One region of the Blastococcus sp. SYSU DS0616 genome, then DNA from elsewhere that is predicted to be linked to it. Evidence: riboswitches for the same ligand, from Rfam matches in the RefSeq annotation. Region 1 holds a riboswitch; the other holds the start of a gene.
The links. A riboswitch is a leader RNA that binds a small molecule or an ion and turns the genes downstream of it on or off. The one in region 1 is predicted to bind S-adenosylmethionine.
Positions count from the first base shown of each region.

Region 2: another riboswitch for S-adenosylmethionine. It lies ahead of thrC (threonine synthase); the one in region 1 lies ahead of ACI79K_RS10090 (bifunctional o-acetylhomoserine/o-acetylserine sulfhydrylase).

Region 1 is NZ_JBJHAJ010000011.1:129-7,960, reverse strand. Features, by position in the region: gene ACI79K_RS10105 (threonine aldolase family protein) at 1-663, opposite strand, end outside; gene ACI79K_RS10100 (YdeI/OmpD-associated family protein) at 689-1,267, opposite strand; gene metX (homoserine O-acetyltransferase MetX) at 1,309-2,385, opposite strand; gene ACI79K_RS10090 (bifunctional o-acetylhomoserine/o-acetylserine sulfhydrylase) at 2,388-3,680, opposite strand; SAM riboswitch class IV at 3,723-3,838, opposite strand; gene ACI79K_RS10085 (hypothetical protein) at 3,926-4,441, opposite strand; gene ACI79K_RS10080 (mechanosensitive ion channel family protein) at 4,438-5,334, opposite strand; gene ACI79K_RS10075 (thioesterase family protein) at 5,444-6,241, opposite strand; gene ACI79K_RS10070 (STAS domain-containing protein) at 6,455-6,901, shown strand; gene ACI79K_RS10065 (EamA family transporter) at 6,945-7,832, shown strand, end outside.
Region 2 is NZ_JBJHAJ010000004.1:146,334-154,165, reverse strand. Features, by position in the region: gene groL (chaperonin GroEL) at 1-1,119, opposite strand, end outside; gene ACI79K_RS04575 (cold-shock protein) at 1,506-1,706, opposite strand; gene thrC (threonine synthase) at 1,933-3,234, opposite strand; SAM riboswitch class I at 3,247-3,375, opposite strand; gene ACI79K_RS04565 (HAD family hydrolase) at 3,434-4,252, shown strand; gene ACI79K_RS04560 (hypothetical protein) at 4,257-4,433, opposite strand; gene ACI79K_RS04555 (ABC transporter permease) at 4,475-5,365, opposite strand; gene ACI79K_RS04550 (alpha/beta fold hydrolase) at 5,362-7,832, opposite strand, start outside.

The DNA of each region.
Region 1 (7,832 bases):
GACGACGTCGGCCGGGCCGGCCAGGCAGCAGCCGGCCAGCGCGCCGATGCCCTTGTAGAAGCTGACGTAGACGGTGTCGAACAACCCGGCGATCTCGGCCGGCGTGCGGTCGTAGCCGGCCGAGGCCTCCCACAGCCGGGCGCCGTCCAGGTGCGCCGCGGCGCCGCGCTCCCAGGCCCAGGCCACCTGCGCGGCCAGGTCGTCCCACGGCGGCAGCCGCCCGCCCAGATCGCGCTGGGGCAGCTCCACCAGCAGCGCGGCAGGCAACTCGGCGACCGCGTCCAGATCGGTGCGCAACAGCGGCCCGTACCGGTTCCCCGCCGGGCGCAGCACCATGCCGTGCAGCCGCTCGAACGCCTGCTCCTCGTGCCGGATCAGGTGGCTCTCGGGGTGGCAGACGACGGTGCGCCGGCCGCGACGGTCCGCGTGCACGCGCAGCGCCGCCTGCTGCGCCATGACCCCGCTGGGCAGGTACGCCGCCGCCGGCAGGCCGAGCAGCCCGGCGACCTCGGCCTCCAGCTCGGCCACCACCCCGCCCTCGCCGTACCGGTCCGGGGCGGTGCCGGGCGGGACCGTGGCCAGCAGGTCGGCCGGCCGCCACTCGCCGTGCCCGGTCAGCGCGCGGGTGCAGGCCTCGCGCAGCGCGAGGAGGTCGTCGTCCACCCGGGAAGTCTCGCCCGCCGGGTGGTCAGTGGAAGCGGCGCCCCTCGGCGAGCATCTGCACGGCGGCGGCGATCCGCTTGGCCCGGCCCGCCGGCGTGACGGCGGTGTGCACCCGCCACAGGACGGCGTAGCGGTTCTGGCCGTCGAGGGCGTCGAAGGCGGCCCGCGCGCCGGGCTGCGCGTCCAGGGCCGCGGCGAGGTCGTCGGGCACGGTGATGGTGGCCGCGCCCGGATAGGCGCGTGCCCACCGGCCGTCGGCCTGCGCGGCCGCCACGGCGGCCAGGCCCGCCGGGCGCATCCGGCCCTCGGCGGTCAGCCGCTCCACGGTGGCGACGTTCTTCTGCGACCACACGCTGCGCGCGCGGCGCGGGGTCAGCCGCAGCAGGTGGTAGGAGTCGTCCAGCCGCTGGCCGCGCCCGTCGATCCAGCCGAAGCACAGGGCCGACTCGACGACCTGCGCCGCGGTGACGGAGGGGATGCCCGAGCCCTTGCGGGCGATCTGCACGTAGAGCCCCGGGGCGGTGGCGTGGTGGGCCTCCAGCCAGGCCTCCAGGGCGGGCTGGTCGGCGAACGGCAGCATCGGCAGATCCGTCGGCGCGGGCACGGCCCCATCCTGGACCCGCGGTACGACGGGTTCCGGAGATGTCAGCCCGTCAGCAGCTCGCGCAGGAGCGCGTCCACCGCGGGGGCCTCGACGAGGAAGCCGTCGTGGCCGTACGGGGAGGAGATCAGCCGCAGCGGGACGCCGAGCGCGTCGGCCACCCGCTGCTGCTGCTCCGGGGGGTACAGCCGGTCGCTGTCCACGCCGGCGACGAGCGCGCGGGCGGTCACCCGGGCCAGCGCCGCCTCGACGCCGCCGCGGCCCCGGCCGACGTCCCAGCTGTTCATCGCCTCGGTGAGGAGCACGTAGCTGCCGGCGTCGAACCGGCCGGTCAGCTTCGCCCCGTGGTGCTGCAGGTAGGAGGCGACCGCGTAGCGGCCGTCCTCCTGCACCCGGGTGCCGAAGCGCGCCTCCAGCTCCGCCGCGCTGCGGTAGGTGAGGTGGGCGATCCGCCGGGCGACGCCCAGGCCGTCCGCCGGCGGGTCGGCGAGCGGGTAGTCCCCGCCCCGCCAGCGGGGGTCGGCCCGCACGGCCGCCTGCTGTGTGGTCTGGGTGCCGATCTGGTCGGCCGAGGCGACGGCGGTCGAGGCGAGGAAGAAGAGCGCGGCCACCCGGCCGGGGAACGCGACCGCCCACTCCAGCGCCCGCATGCCGCCCATCGAGCCGCCGGCGACGCACGCCCAGCGCCGCACGCCGAGCGCGTCGGCCAGCGCCGCCTCGGCGCGCACCTGGTCGCCGACGGTCACCCCGGGGAAGCGTGCCCCCCACGGGGCGCCGTCGGGGGCGGCCGACGACGGCCCCGTCGTCCCCTGGCAGCCTCCGAGCACGTTGGCGCAGACGACGAAGAACCGGTCGGTGTCCAGGGCGGCACCCGGGCCGACGACGCCGCCCCACCAGCCGGGCGTCGGGTGGCCGGACCCGGCCGGCCCGACGACGTGGCTGTCACCGGTGAGCGCGTGCTCGATCAGCACCGCGTTCCCGCCGTCGGGCGCGAGCGTGCCCCAGCACTCGTAGGCGATGCGCACGCCGGGCAGGCTCCCGCCGCGCTCCAGCTCGAACGGGCCGGGCAGGTCGAGGAACCGGCGGTCGCCCGCCGGGTCGCCCTCGACCCACCCGCCCACCGTCAGGCCGACTTGGCGGCGCGGAACCCGGCCTCCAGGTCGGCGAGGATGTCCTCGATGCCCTCCAGGCCGACGGCGAGGCGCACCAGACCCGGCGTGACCCCGGTGGTCAGCTGCTCCTCGGGGGTGAGCTGGGAGTGCGTCGTGGAGGCGGGGTGGATGACCAGGCTGCGCACGTCGCCGATGTTGGCGACGTGGCTGTGCAGCTCCAGCGCCTCCACGAACCGCTTGCCGGCCTCGACGCCGCCGTGCAGCTCGAAGGTGAGGACGGCGCCGGCGCCCTTCGGCGCGTACTTCTGCTGCGCGGCGTGCCACGGCGAGGAGGGCAGCCCCGGGTAGTTCACCCGCTCGACGGCGTCGTGGGCCTCGAGGAACTCGGCCACCCGCTGCGCGTTGGCGACGTGCCGCTCCATGCGCAGCGACAGCGTCTCGATGCCCTGCACCACGAGGAAGGCGTTGAACGGGGAGACCGCGGGCCCCAGGTCGCGCAGCAGCTGCACCCGGGCCTTGAGCGCGAACGCCGGCGCGCCGAGGTCGGCGTAGACGACCCCGTGGTACGTCGGGTCGGCGGTGGTGAACATCGGGTGCCGGCCGCCGGTCCAGTCGAACGTGCCGCCGTCGACGATGAGCCCGGCGATGACGGTCCCGTGGCCGCCGAGGTACTTGGTGGCCGAGTGGACGACGACGTCGGCGCCGAACTCCAGCGGGCGGATCAGGTACGGCGTCGCGATGGTGTTGTCGACGATCAGCGGGACGCCGTTGCGGTGGGCGACACCGGCGACGGTCTCGATGTCGAGGATGTCGCCCTTCGGGTTGCCGATCGACTCGGCGAAGAACGCCCGGGTGTTCTCCTGGACGAGGGACTGCCAGTTCTTCGGGTCGTCGGGGTCCTCGACGAAGGAGACGGTGATGCCCATCTTCGGCAGCGAGTGGTGCAGCAGGTTGTAGGTGCCGCCGTAGAGCGAGGCGGACGCCACGATGTGGTCGCCGGCCTCGGCGAGGTTGAGGATCGCCAGGGTCTCCGCGGCCTGCCCGGAGGCGACGGCGAGCGCGGCGACGCCGCCCTCCAGCGACGCGACGCGCTGCTCCAGCGCGTCCTGCGTCGGGTTCATGATCCGCGTGTAGATGTTGCCCATCTCGGCCAGCGCGAACAGGTCCGCGGCGTGCTGGGTGTCGCGGAACTGGTAGGCCGTCGTCGCGTAGATGGGCAGTGCCCGGGCACCGGTGGCCGGGTCCGGGCTCGTGCCGGCGTGGATCTGCCGGGTCTCGAAGCTCCAGCTCTGCGGGTCGGTCATGCGCCGTCTCCTCTCGCTCGCGGAGACCCGCGGCGCACGGGAGCTCCGTCCTTGCCGGGGGGCGGGCGCCTCCCGGCCGGCTCTTCCCCTGGAGCACCTCAGACGGAGTAGAGGTTGCCGGGCAGCCAGCCAGGTGCTTCGCGCTGCCTCTCAGGAGCCGAGGTGATCCTAGGACGCGCCGCAGGGGAGTGCGCGCCGCCCCCGTGGCGGGACGGATGTCCCACGTGAAACACCGGCCCCGTCGGTCACCCGGTCGGGGAGGCGGGGTCCGTCTCGTCGCCGGTGCCCCCCGTGTCGCCGGTCGGCTCCGGTCCGGTGGTCTCCGGAGCCGTCGTGGTCGGCTCGGTGGTCGGGGACGGCGAGTCGGTCGTCGGGGTGCTGGGCCGGGACGTCGTCGTCGGGGCCGGCTCCGTCTCCTCGGTGGTCGTCGGCTCCGTCTCCTCGGTGGTGACCGGCTCGGTCTCCTCGGCCTGCTCGGTGACCTGGCCCCGGGTGTCCGGCTCGCCGGGGGCCGGCGGCTTGACGTTGAGGTACAGCGCGAAGACGGAGACGAACAGCACGGCGAGCACGACCGTGGAGGTGCGCGCCCGGCCCAGGTGCTTGGGCACGGCCGACCACCAGCGGTGGCGCGGCGCCGCGGTCGTGCCGGTGGGCGCCCCGGCATCGGCGGCCGCGGCGGCGGGCGCCGTGCTGACGACGGGTTCGTCGGAGGCCCGGGCGGTGGCGTCGGTCGGGTCGCGGCGCTCGTCGGGGGCGGTCACGAAACCTCCTCCTGGACGGCGGTCGCGCCGTCCCGCGCCGCGACCGAGGTGGTGGGCTGCGGCACCTGCATGCCCTGGCTGCGGAAGGCCTGGACGATGCGCGCCCGCAGGTCGCGGCCGACCTCGAACTGCTTGCCGGGGAGCGTGCGGGCGACCACCCGTACGTTCACCTCGTCCAGGCCGAGGGTCTCCACCCCCATGACCGTGGGCGGGTCGAGCAGCAGCGGCCGCATCGCCGGGTCCCGGAACGCCTCCCGGCCCACCTCCCGCAGGATCTCGTTGGCCCGGTTCACGTCCACCGTGGTCGGCACCGGCACGTCGACGACGGCGCGCGCCCAGTCGCGGGACAGGTTCACGACCTTGACGATCTGGCCGTTGGGCACGGTCACGACCTCGCCGTTGGGCGAGCGCACCCGCGTGACGCGCAGGGTGACGTCCTCGACGGTGCCGTTCGCCGGGTCGCCACCGCCCACGACCTGGATGGAGACGACGTCGCCGAACCCGTACTGGCGCTCGGTGATGATGAAGAAGCCGGCCAGCACGTCACCGACGATGCGCTGGGCGCCGAAGCCCAGGCCCACGCCGAGCACCGTGGCAGGCGCGACCAGGCCGGTCACCGGGATGCCGAGCCGGTCGAGGATGAAGAAGACCGAGATCGAGTAGATGAGCACGACCGCCGCCCAGGTGAGCACCTGGGTCAGCGAGTGGCGGTGCTTGGCCGCCTCCGACCGGACCAGCGCGTCCCCGCCGGTGGAGTTCCGGTCGATCCGGTCGGTGATCTTGTCGCCCACCCAGCCGACGAAGCGGGCGAGCAGGACCGAGCCGAGGACGATCAGCACCACTTCGAGACCCCGCCCGGACAGCCAGTCCAGCACGTCTCTCAGCGCGTCCACGGGGCGGCACTCCGATCATCGGGGGAAGCGGCCTCTCCACCTTGCGCACCGCCGCCCGGCGATGCCAGCCCGACCCGCCGCCCAGTGCCGGTGGTGACGGAGAGATCGCTCACGGCGTCTCCCGCGGCTCGACGAACAGCGACTGCGTGGACCGCCCGATCGGGCCGTCGACGTCGAAGAGGACCGCGAAGCACTGCGCCGCCCCGGTGCCGCCGTGCAGGGTCTCGGCGGCCATCCCCAGCCACTCCCCGCGCGGGGGTCGGTGCAGCGCCACGGAGAGGTCGACGTTGGCGAACGTGGCCCGCGTCCAGTCGAGGCTGGCGGAGATGCCGCTCGCGGCGTCGGTCATGACCAGCAGGTGCTGCAGCGGCGTCATCGGCTCTCTGGCGACCAACTCGCACTCGGGGCGGGTCCAGGCCGTGGCCGGCCCCGGGCCGTTGAAGGTCCCCGCGGCGAACCGCCACTCCAGCGCCCGGTGGTAGGCGATCTCGGTGGTGAAGAACCCCGCCCGCTCGGGGCGGCTCTCCTCGGGTCCGGACGGCGCCGGGTGCGGCTGCCCGGTCGCCGGGGCGGCGTCGTCGCGGGAACGCATCCGCCAGGCCGACAACCGCATGAGCGGGCGGTCGTCGCCGGTGTCGAGGACCGCCTCCACCAGCTCGATCCGCCGGCCGGGGCGGATCACCGAGGTGCGCACCCGCACCGGGCCGACCGGGACCGGCGCCAGGATGTCGTAGGCCAGCCGCACGGTCTGCCCGCCGACGATCCCGCCGGCCCGCTCGACGGCGCGCAGGAGCAGGGCGGCGGGCGGCCCCGCGTGCTGGTGGGCGGCGTCCCAGGGGCCGATGGTCAGGGCCGTGGCGGTGAATCCGTCGCCGTCGGGCAGGTAGAGGGCCTCGGGCACGTCCATGGACGGAAGTCTGTCGCCGTCGGTCGCCGCTCTGGGCGCCGGGCCTCCCGCGGCGCCTCCGGTGCGTGCTGCCGCGGTGCCGCGCCGTCACAGCACGCCTGCCGGGCGTGGCTCTTCGGCCGATCCGGTATCGCAATCCGTTGTACCGCCGGACCGCCGTCCGTACGGTCCGCACGACGGGGGCAGCGACCGTCGGCACGAGGGGGAACACGGATGGTGCGGGCGCACGAGTGGGACATCAGCCGGCGGCTGTCCAGGCCACCCGGGGGGCGCCGACCGTGGTGGGTGTCGCACCCCGCTCCGGAGCCGGCCAGGCTCCGCCTGCAGTGGGAGGCGGCCGGCGGCCACGCCCTCGTCGTGGTGGACGGGGACATCGACCTGGTGACCGCGCCCCAACTGGAGGCGTTCGTCGCCGAGCGCCCGCTCGCCGGCTGCACGGTCCTCGAGCTCGACCTCGGCGGCGTCCCCTCGATGGGCTCGGGGGGGCTCTCGGTGCTCATCGGCGTCCGCCGGTGGTGCCTCCAGCGCGGCATCGACCTGCTGCTGCGCAACGCCCAGCCCTCGGTGTGGCGGGTGTTCGAGGCGACGGGGCTGGACGCCGTCTTCACCGCCTCCGGTCGCGAGTCGCACCCGCCGGCGCACCAGCTCGCCCTCTTCTGAGCCGGTAGGTGTCTCGGCCGCGGTAGCCCGCTACCGTGCGCGCGTGCCCCGTACCGTCCGCCCCGGCCTCGGGTACGCGCTGACCCTCGCGGCGGCGGCGTTCTTCGCGGTCAACGGCACCGTCTCCACGCTCGCCCTCCAGGCCGGTCTCTCCGCGCCGCGGTTGACCGCGTTGCGGTGCACCGGCGCAGCCGTGGCCCTGCTCGCGGTCCTGCTGGTGGTGGCCCCGGGCCGGCTGCGGGTCGCCCGCCGGGAGCTTCCGCTGCTGGCGGTCCTCGGCGTCGTCGGGATCGCCATGACGCAGTACCTCTTCTACGTGGCCATCGGTCGCCTGCCCGTGGGCATCGCGCTCGTCTTCGAGTTCACCGGGACCGTGCTCATCGCCGTCTACGTGTGGCTCGTCCGCCGCGAGAAGGTGCGCCGCCGGGTGTGGGCGGCCCTGGTGCTGTCGTTGTCCGGGCTGGCCCTGGTGACCGAGATCTGGACCGGAGGCGGTTCGCTCGACGTGCTCGGCGTCGCAGCGGGCCTCGGCGCCGCCGTGGCTCTGGCGACCTACTACCTCATCGGCGAACGGGGCACCGTGTCGCGGGACCCCGTCACCCTCACCTGCTGGGCCTTCGTCGCCGCCGCCGTCTTCTGGGCGGTGGCCGCGCCGTGGTGGCAGTTCGATGCCGCGGTGCTCGGCCGCGACGTGCCCGTCTCGATCGGCTCCCTCGAGCTCCCGCTGTGGGTCCTGGTGGCCTGGATCGCGGTGATGGGCGCGGTCGTGCCGTTCGGGCTGTCGATCGCCGCCCTGCGCCACCTGCCGCCGACCGCGGCGGGGCTGGTGGCCACGGCGGAGCCGGTGTTCGCCTCCGTCGTCGCCTGGCTGTGGGTCGAGCAGGTCCTCACCGCCTGGCAGGTCGTGGGTGGCGCCGTCGTCCTCACGGGG
Region 2 (7,832 bases), on a different contig from region 1:
GCCACCGGCCAGCTTGGCCAGGCGCTCCTGCAGCTTCTCCCGGTCGTAGTCGGAGTCCGACCGCTCGATCTCGCTGCGGATCTGGTTGACCCGGCCCTGGATCTGGTCGGTGTCACCCGCACCCTCGACGATCGTCGTCTCGTCCTTGGTGACGACGACCTTGCGGGCCCGGCCGAGCAGCTCGAGGTCGGCGGTGTCGAGCTTGAGGCCGACCTCCTCGCTGATGACCTGGCCACCGGTGAGGATGGCGATGTCGCCCAGCATGGCCTTGCGGCGGTCACCGAAGCCCGGGGCCTTGACGGCGACGGACTTGAAGGTGCCGCGGATCTTGTTCACGACCAGGGTCGCGAGGGCCTCGCCCTCGACGTCCTCGCTGATGATGGCCAGCGGCTTGCCCGACTGCATGACCTTCTCCAGCAGCGGGAGCAGGTCCTTGACCGAGCTGATCTTCGAGTTGACGACGAGCACGTACGGGTCGTCGAGGACGGCCTCCATGCGCTCGGTGTCGGTGACGAAGTAGGGCGAGATGTAGCCCTTGTCGAAGCGCATGCCCTCGGTGAGCTCGAGCTCGAGGCCGAAGGTGTTGCTCTCCTCGACGGTGATGACGCCTTCCTTGCCCACCTTGTCCATCGCCTCGGCGATGAGCTCACCGATGGCGGGGTCGGCGGCGGAGATCGACGCGGTGGCGGCGATCTGCTCCTTGGTCTCGACGTCCTTGGCCGTGGAGAGCAGGTACTCGCTGACCGAGGCGACGGCCTTCTCGATGCCCTTCTTCAGGGCCATCGGGTTCGCGCCGGCGGCGACGTTGCGCAGACCCTCGCGGACGAGCGCCTGGGCGAGCACGGTGGCGGTGGTGGTGCCGTCACCCGCGACGTCGTCGGTCTTCTTCGCGACCTCCTTGACGAGCTCGGCCCCGATCTTCTCCCACGGGTCCTCGAGCTCGATCTCCTTGGCGATGCTCACACCATCGTTGGTGATGGTGGGCGCGCCCCACTTCTTCTCAAGAACGACGTTCCGGCCACGGGGGCCGAGGGTCACCTTGACGGCGTCGGCGAGGGTGTTCATCCCTCGCTCGAGGCCGCGGCGCGCCTCTTCGTTGAACGCGATCATCTTGGCCATGTGGTGATGTCCTCCGAGCATGGATCGCTGCACGGCCGGGTTCGGCGCCCGCGACGGACGACACCAGCGACGTGGACGCTCCGTCGGCCCACGGACCGGTGCCTCACCGTTCCGACCTGATTGGCACTCAGGAGCCCTGAGTGCCAGAACCGAGTCTGGCACTCGACCCCTGCGAGTGCAAGAACGGGGTACCTCGACCGGCTGTTCCCACCCCCCGGGGGGCTCTCACCGGGGCGGGCTGGTCCGCGGCACCTGGTCGACCGCCGCCATCACCCGGACAGCAAGCCTGCCGGAAGGGCGCACGCGGTGGGAACCGAGCCCCCGGAACGACCGAGGCCCGGTCCCCCGTGGGGAACCGGGCCTCGGCCGGTGTTGCCGAGTGGTTCTCAGGCGCTGCGGACGGCGTCGGCCTGGGGGCCCTTGGCGCCCTGGACGACCTCGAACTCGACCCGCTGCCCCTCGTCGAGGCTCTTGTACCCGTCCATCTGGATGGACGAGTAGTGGACGAAGACGTCCTCGCCGCCGTCGACGGCGATGAAGCCGAAACCCTTCTCGGCGTTGAACCACTTCACGGTGCCCTGTGCCACGTGTGCTCCCACGTTTCGTGCGTGCGGCGCCCCATCGCTCTCGATGTGGCGGGGTCTCGCTCTTCCGCCCGCCGAACACGAACGTGGAACTCGAACCGCGCGAGACGGTACAGCAGAGAAGCGCAGGTGACAGCCCCACGCGCGCACGACGCACCCGGATCCGGCGACGACGTCGCCCGGACCGGGGAACCGACGGGGACTCTACGCCCCCCGCCGGACGGACCGCTCAGCCGATGAGACCGGCCGCCCGCACCGACTTCAGCGACGGCTCGACCCGGTGCGTGGGACCGACGACCGGCTCCAGCGGGTCGAGGGTCTTCAGGCCCTCCCCGGTGTTGAGGACGACGGTCTCCTTGGCCGGGTCCAGCTGGCCGCCCTCCACCAGCTTGCGCAGGACGGCGACGGTCACCCCGCCCGCGGTCTCGGCGAAGACGCCGGTCGTACGGGCGAGGTCGCGGATGCCCTGGACGATCTCGTCGTCCCCGACCCGGGCCACCGAGCCGCCGGTGCGGCGGATCGCGTCGAGCGCGTAGGGGCCGTCGGCCGGGTTGCCGATGTTCAGCGACTTGGCGATGCCGGTGGGCTTCACCGGCTTGACGACGTCCCACCCGTTGTCGAAGGCGGTGGCGATCGGGTCGCAGCCGGCCGACTGCGCACCGAAGATCGTCCACTCGGTCGCCTCGACGATGCCCGCGGCGGTGAGCTCGCGGAAGGCCTTGTCCACCTTGGTGAGCAGCGACCCCGACGCCATGGGGATGACGACCTGGGCCGGGATCCGCCAGCCGAGCTGCTCGGCGATCTCGTAGCCCATCGTCTTGGAGCCCTCGGCGTAGTAGGGCCGCACGTTCTGGTTGACGAAGGCGGTGTCCTCGAACTCGTCGGTCTCGGCGAGCTCGCTGGTCAGCCGGTTGACGTCGTCGTAGGAGCCGTCGACGGCGACCAGGGTCTGGCCGTAGACGGCGGACTGGACGACCTTGCCGGGCTCCAGGTCGCTCGGGATGAAGACGAACGACGGCAGGCCGACGCGGGCGGCGTGCGCGGCGACCGAGTTGGCCAGGTTGCCGGTGGAGGCGGCGGCGATCTTCGTGTACCCGAGCCCCTTGGCGGCGGTCGCGGCGAGGCTGACCACGCGGTCCTTGAAGGAGTGGGTGGGGTTGGCCGAGTCGTCCTTCACCCACAGCCCGCCGGTGAGGCCGAGCTCGGCGGCGAGCCGGTCGGCGCGGACCAGCGGGGTCATGCCCGGGTCCAGCGAGACGCGGTCGGCCGGGTGCTGACCCACCGGCAGGAGGGCCACGTAGCGCCAGATGTTCTGCGGCCCGGCCTCGATCTGCTCGCGGGTGACCGCCTTCATCAGCTCGGGGTCGTAGTCGACCTCCAGGGGGCCGAAGCACTCGGCGCAGGCGTGCTCGGCGATGAGCCCGAACGTGGCGCCGCAGTTGCGGCAGACGAGCCCGCGGGCGGGACACGGGGGCACGGGGCCACCGGCGCTGGAGTCGGCCTGGACGGATCCGGGAGCGGTGAGGGTCATGCGACGACTACCTCCTCATCTTCCCCGCGGCGGGCCGTCGAGCCGCGCGGGACGGAATTGGCACCTCCCGCTGCACGTGCGCGCAGGCGGCGGTTGCCGGGGCTTCGTCGGGCCGTGTCCCTCTGCCCCTCTGGATGAGTGAACGGCGTGAACTGTACCCAGTCGCGAGCCGGGCCCAGCGGCCGGACAGGATGGCCTGGTGAGCGCGCGCGTCGTCTACACCGACCTCGACGGCACGATGGTGGGGCCGCGGGGCTCCTTCTGGCACACGGCCGGGCGGGAGCTGACCGACGGGCCGGCCGCCGCACTGCTCGACCTGCACCGCGCCGGAGTGGCGTTGGTGCTGGTCAGCGGCCGGACGTACGAGCAGGTGGTGGAGGCCGCGCGGATCTTCGCCGCCGACGGCGCCATCGCCGAACTGGGCGCCACGATCGGCTGGGGATCCGGGCGGACCACCCACCGCCTGCGCGGCGCGCTGCCCGAGGAGTACGGCGACCGCACGCCGATGGAGGTGATGGCCGAGCTCGGCGTCGTCGAGGAGCTGATCGCCGCGCACCCGGGGCGGCTGGAGTGGCACTCCCCCTGGCACGCGACGCACGCCACCGATGCGCTGCTGCGCGGACGGGTCGACCCGCTGTCGGTCGACGCGTGGCTGGCCGAGCGGGGCGCCGGCTGGCTGACGCTCAAGGACAACGGCGCGATCCCCGCGTCGCCCCGGTTCGGGCTGGCCGACGACGCCGCGCCGCGGGTCTACCACCTGATGCCGCGCGGCATCTCCAAGGGCGCGGCGATCGCCTGGGACCTGGAGCGGCGCGGCCTCTCCCCCGCTGACGCCGTCGCGATCGGGGACAGCGTCAGCGACCTGGACATGGCGCCCGCGGTGGGCCGGCTGTGGATCACCGCGAACGGGGGCGCCGTCGACGGGATGGCCGAGCTGCTGTCCGCCGTCCCCAACGCGACCGTCACCGATGCTCCCATGGGCGAGGGCTGGGCCCAGGCGGTACGCGCGTCCCTGTGAGCGCTCAGCTGCTCCCGCCGCTCCCCGAACGGGACCGTCCGGCGACCAGCACACCGACGAGGACGGCCACCAGCACGATGACCACCAGCTCGACGGAGCCGATCGCGCCGAGCAGTGGCAACAGCAGGAGCAGGACGACGAAGCAGACGACCCCGGCCACGAGACCCCACAGTCCGCTCATGCAGGACAAGCTACGTCGGCGACGGCCCCGCGGGCAGGGGGTCAGCTGGTGACGTCGCGGCGGGCGAAGTGGCGGAAGCCGAGCGCCGTGAAGACGGCGATGTAGACCAGCGACTGGATCACGCCGCGGAACAGGTCGCCGTCGTCGACCGGCGTCTGCAGCAGGTCGGTCCAGGCGAACTCCTCCGCCGTCGGGAACCAGTCGCGGATCGACCCGAGCTGCTCCACCTGGTCGAGGATGGCGAAGACGAACATCGTGAACACCGCGCCCCCGACCGCCGCCAACGGTGCGTCGGTGATCGTGGAGAACCAGAACGCCAGCGCGCCGACGACGAGCAGGTGGATGGCCAGGTAGCCGAGCATCCCGGCCAGCCGCAGCATGCCCTCGCCCTGGTCGATCCCCACCCCGACCGGCGTCCGGATGTCGTCGAAGCCGAACGCGATCCCACCGGCGACCACCGCGACCGCGGCGAGCGTGAGCAGCGCCGCCACCGACTGCACGAGGGCGGCCAGCCACTTCTGCCGCAGCAGCCGCATCCGCGGGATCGGCGTGGCCAGGGCGTACCGCAACGAGCCCCACTGCGCCTCGACGGCCACGGTGTCGCCGAAGAAGAGCGCGTAGACCACCACGAGGAAGAAGCTGGTCGTCGCGAACAGCACGAACAGGGTGAAGTTCAGCCCGCTCGCCGTCGCGACGTCGACCAGGTTGATCCGGTTGTTCTCCGCCGCCTCCTCGCTGGCGCCCAGCTGGAGGGCGGCGATGAGCACCAGCGGGAGCGCCACCATGAGCGCGAACACGCCGATCGTGCGGCGGCGCTTGAACTGCCGGCGCAGCTCCACCGACAGCCGGAGCGTCCGCCCCGGCCGGTAGCCGGCGACCGCGCCGGTCGACTGCACGTGCTCGGAGTCCACGGATCGACTGGTCGTGCTCATGACTCCCCCACCAGGGCCAGGAAGGCGTCCTCCAGGCGTCGTCGCGGCGTGAACTGCTCGACGGCGATACCGGCGGACACCAGCGCCTGCAGCACGTCGGCGCGGCGGGCGCCGTCCAGCTCGGCGACCAGGCCGTCGTCGCCGCGCGCGCCGGTGACCCCGGGCAGCGACGAGAGGACGGCGATCGCCCGGTCGGTGTCGGCGTCGTCGGCCAGGCCCACGAGCACCGAGCCACCGGTGCCGACGATCTCCTCCACCGTGCCCTGCACGATCTTCTGGCCCTTGGCCATGACCACCACGTGGCTGCAGGTCTGCTCGATCTCGCTGAGCAGGTGGCTGGAGACGATCACGGTGCGCCCGGTGGCCGCGTAGGAGCGCAGCACGTCGCGCATCGCGTGGATCTGCGGCGGGTCGAGCCCGTTGGTCGGTTCGTCGAGGACCAGCAGGTCGGGCAGGCCCAGCATCGCCTGGGCGATGGCGACCCGCTGGCGCATGCCCTGGCTGTACCGGCGCACCGGCCGGTCGATGGCGGCGCCGAGCCCGGCGACCTCGATGGCCTCGTCCATGTGCGCGTCCTCGGCCGGCCGGCCGGTGGCGGCCCAGTACAGGGTGAGGTTGTCGCGGCCGGACAGGTGCGGCTGCAGCCCGGTGCCCTCCACGAAGGAACCCAGCCGCGACAGCACCGGGGCACCGGGGCCGGCAGCGTGCCCGAAGACGCTGATCCGCCCGTCCGTGGGCCGGATGAGGCCCATCAACATCCGCAGCGACGTGGTCTTGCCGGCGCCGTTCGGCCCGAGCAGGCCGAGCACCTGCCCGCGGCGCACCTCGAACGACAGGTCGCGCACCGCGACGAAGCCGTCCTTGTAGGCCTTCGTCACGCCCTCGAAGCGCAGGGGGACGTCCTCGCCGTCGGGCTCGACGCTGGACAGCTGCCGCTGACGACGCCGGCCCCACCACAGGCCGGCCAGCCAGCCGAGCAGGCCGAGCCCCGCGAGGAGGCCCAGCAGCACCCACCAGCGCGAGACACCGGTCGCTGCCCCGCCCTCGCCGGAGACCGTCGGTGCGGCGAGCTGCGCCTCGCCCGCGGCCACGCCGTCGGCGGCGCCGGGCGAGGCGAGGCCCACCGAGTAGACGGCCGACTCGGCGGGCAGCGCGTACGCCTGGTCGGTGGAGGACACCAGCACGCGCATGGTGTGGCCCGCCTCGAACCGGTGCACGATCGCGGGCAGGGTCACGCTCACGCGCGTCGGGGCGGTGGGGTCGGTGGAGACGTCGGGAAGCGCCAGGGGCGCGACCAGGCCGCCCGGCAGCGTCGTCGCGCCGTCGGGCCCGACGTCGTAGAGCTTGGCGAACAGGGTGGCGCTGCCGCTGGGCGAGGCGACCGCGAGGTCGACCGTCGAGGCGCCCACGACCTCGACCGGGGCGTCGAGCGGGGCACTGTCGAAGACGGCGTACTGGCCGGGGATCTCCGCGGTGGTCCCGCCGAGCGCCGACGTCAGGGCGCCCAGACCCGGGACGGTGGTGAGGGACGCGGGGGTGCCGCCGGCCGGGGTGACCACCGGCTGCACGGGTCCCTCGACGGTCACGGCGCGACGCTCGGCCGGCTCGGCGCCGTCGAGCCCCGGATAGGCGTCGGCGACGACGGTCTGGCCGCCGCCCTGGACGCGGCCGACGGTGGCACCCAGGCCGGTGGGCGCGGGGAACTCGAAGCCCGTGCCCGGGTCGTCGCCCTGCCCCCGCAGGTGCCGGTCGAACCAGCCGGCCACGGCCGCGCGCAGCGACTCCCGTTGCCGGTCCGACCCCGAGGCGTCGTGCCCACCGGAGTACCAGACCACCTTGACCGGGGTGCCGTCGGCGGCGATGCCGCGGGCGTTGGCGTCGGCCTGGCCGAGGCCGAAGAGCGAGTCCTGCGTGCCCTGCACCAGCAGGGTGGGGACGTCGATGCGGTCCAGCACACCCGCCGGGCTGCTGCGGTCGAGCACCGCGGCGACCTCCGGGGTGAGGGTTCCGGAGGCCGCGGCCGCCTGGTAGGCCTGGCACACATCGACGCTGAACCGGCCGCAGGTGAGCAGCTGCTCGGCGGCCTCGGGGTTCTCGGCGGCCTGCTCGAGCAGCTCGGGCGGGAGCGCGGGCCGGCCGGCGGGGGCCGGCGCCGCGACGGTGCCGCCGCCCACCGCCTCGCCGTCGAGGCCCTCGTCGCCGCCGGCCTGGCCGGCACCCCCGAGGGAGTCGAGCAGCCCCCCGGAGGCGGAACCGATGCCGAAGAAGAGCCCGGCCCACAGGCGCTTGTAGACGCCGGCCGCCTCCGGCTGCGGTGTCGCGGCCACGGTGCCGGCGTCGAGGTCGCCGGTCTGGGAGGGGAACAGCGCGGCGGTGAGGGAGTTCCAGGTGATCTGCGGGGCGATCGCGTCGACCCGCTCGTCGTAGGCGGCGCCCAGCAGCGCCAGCGCCCCGCCGTAGGAGGCGC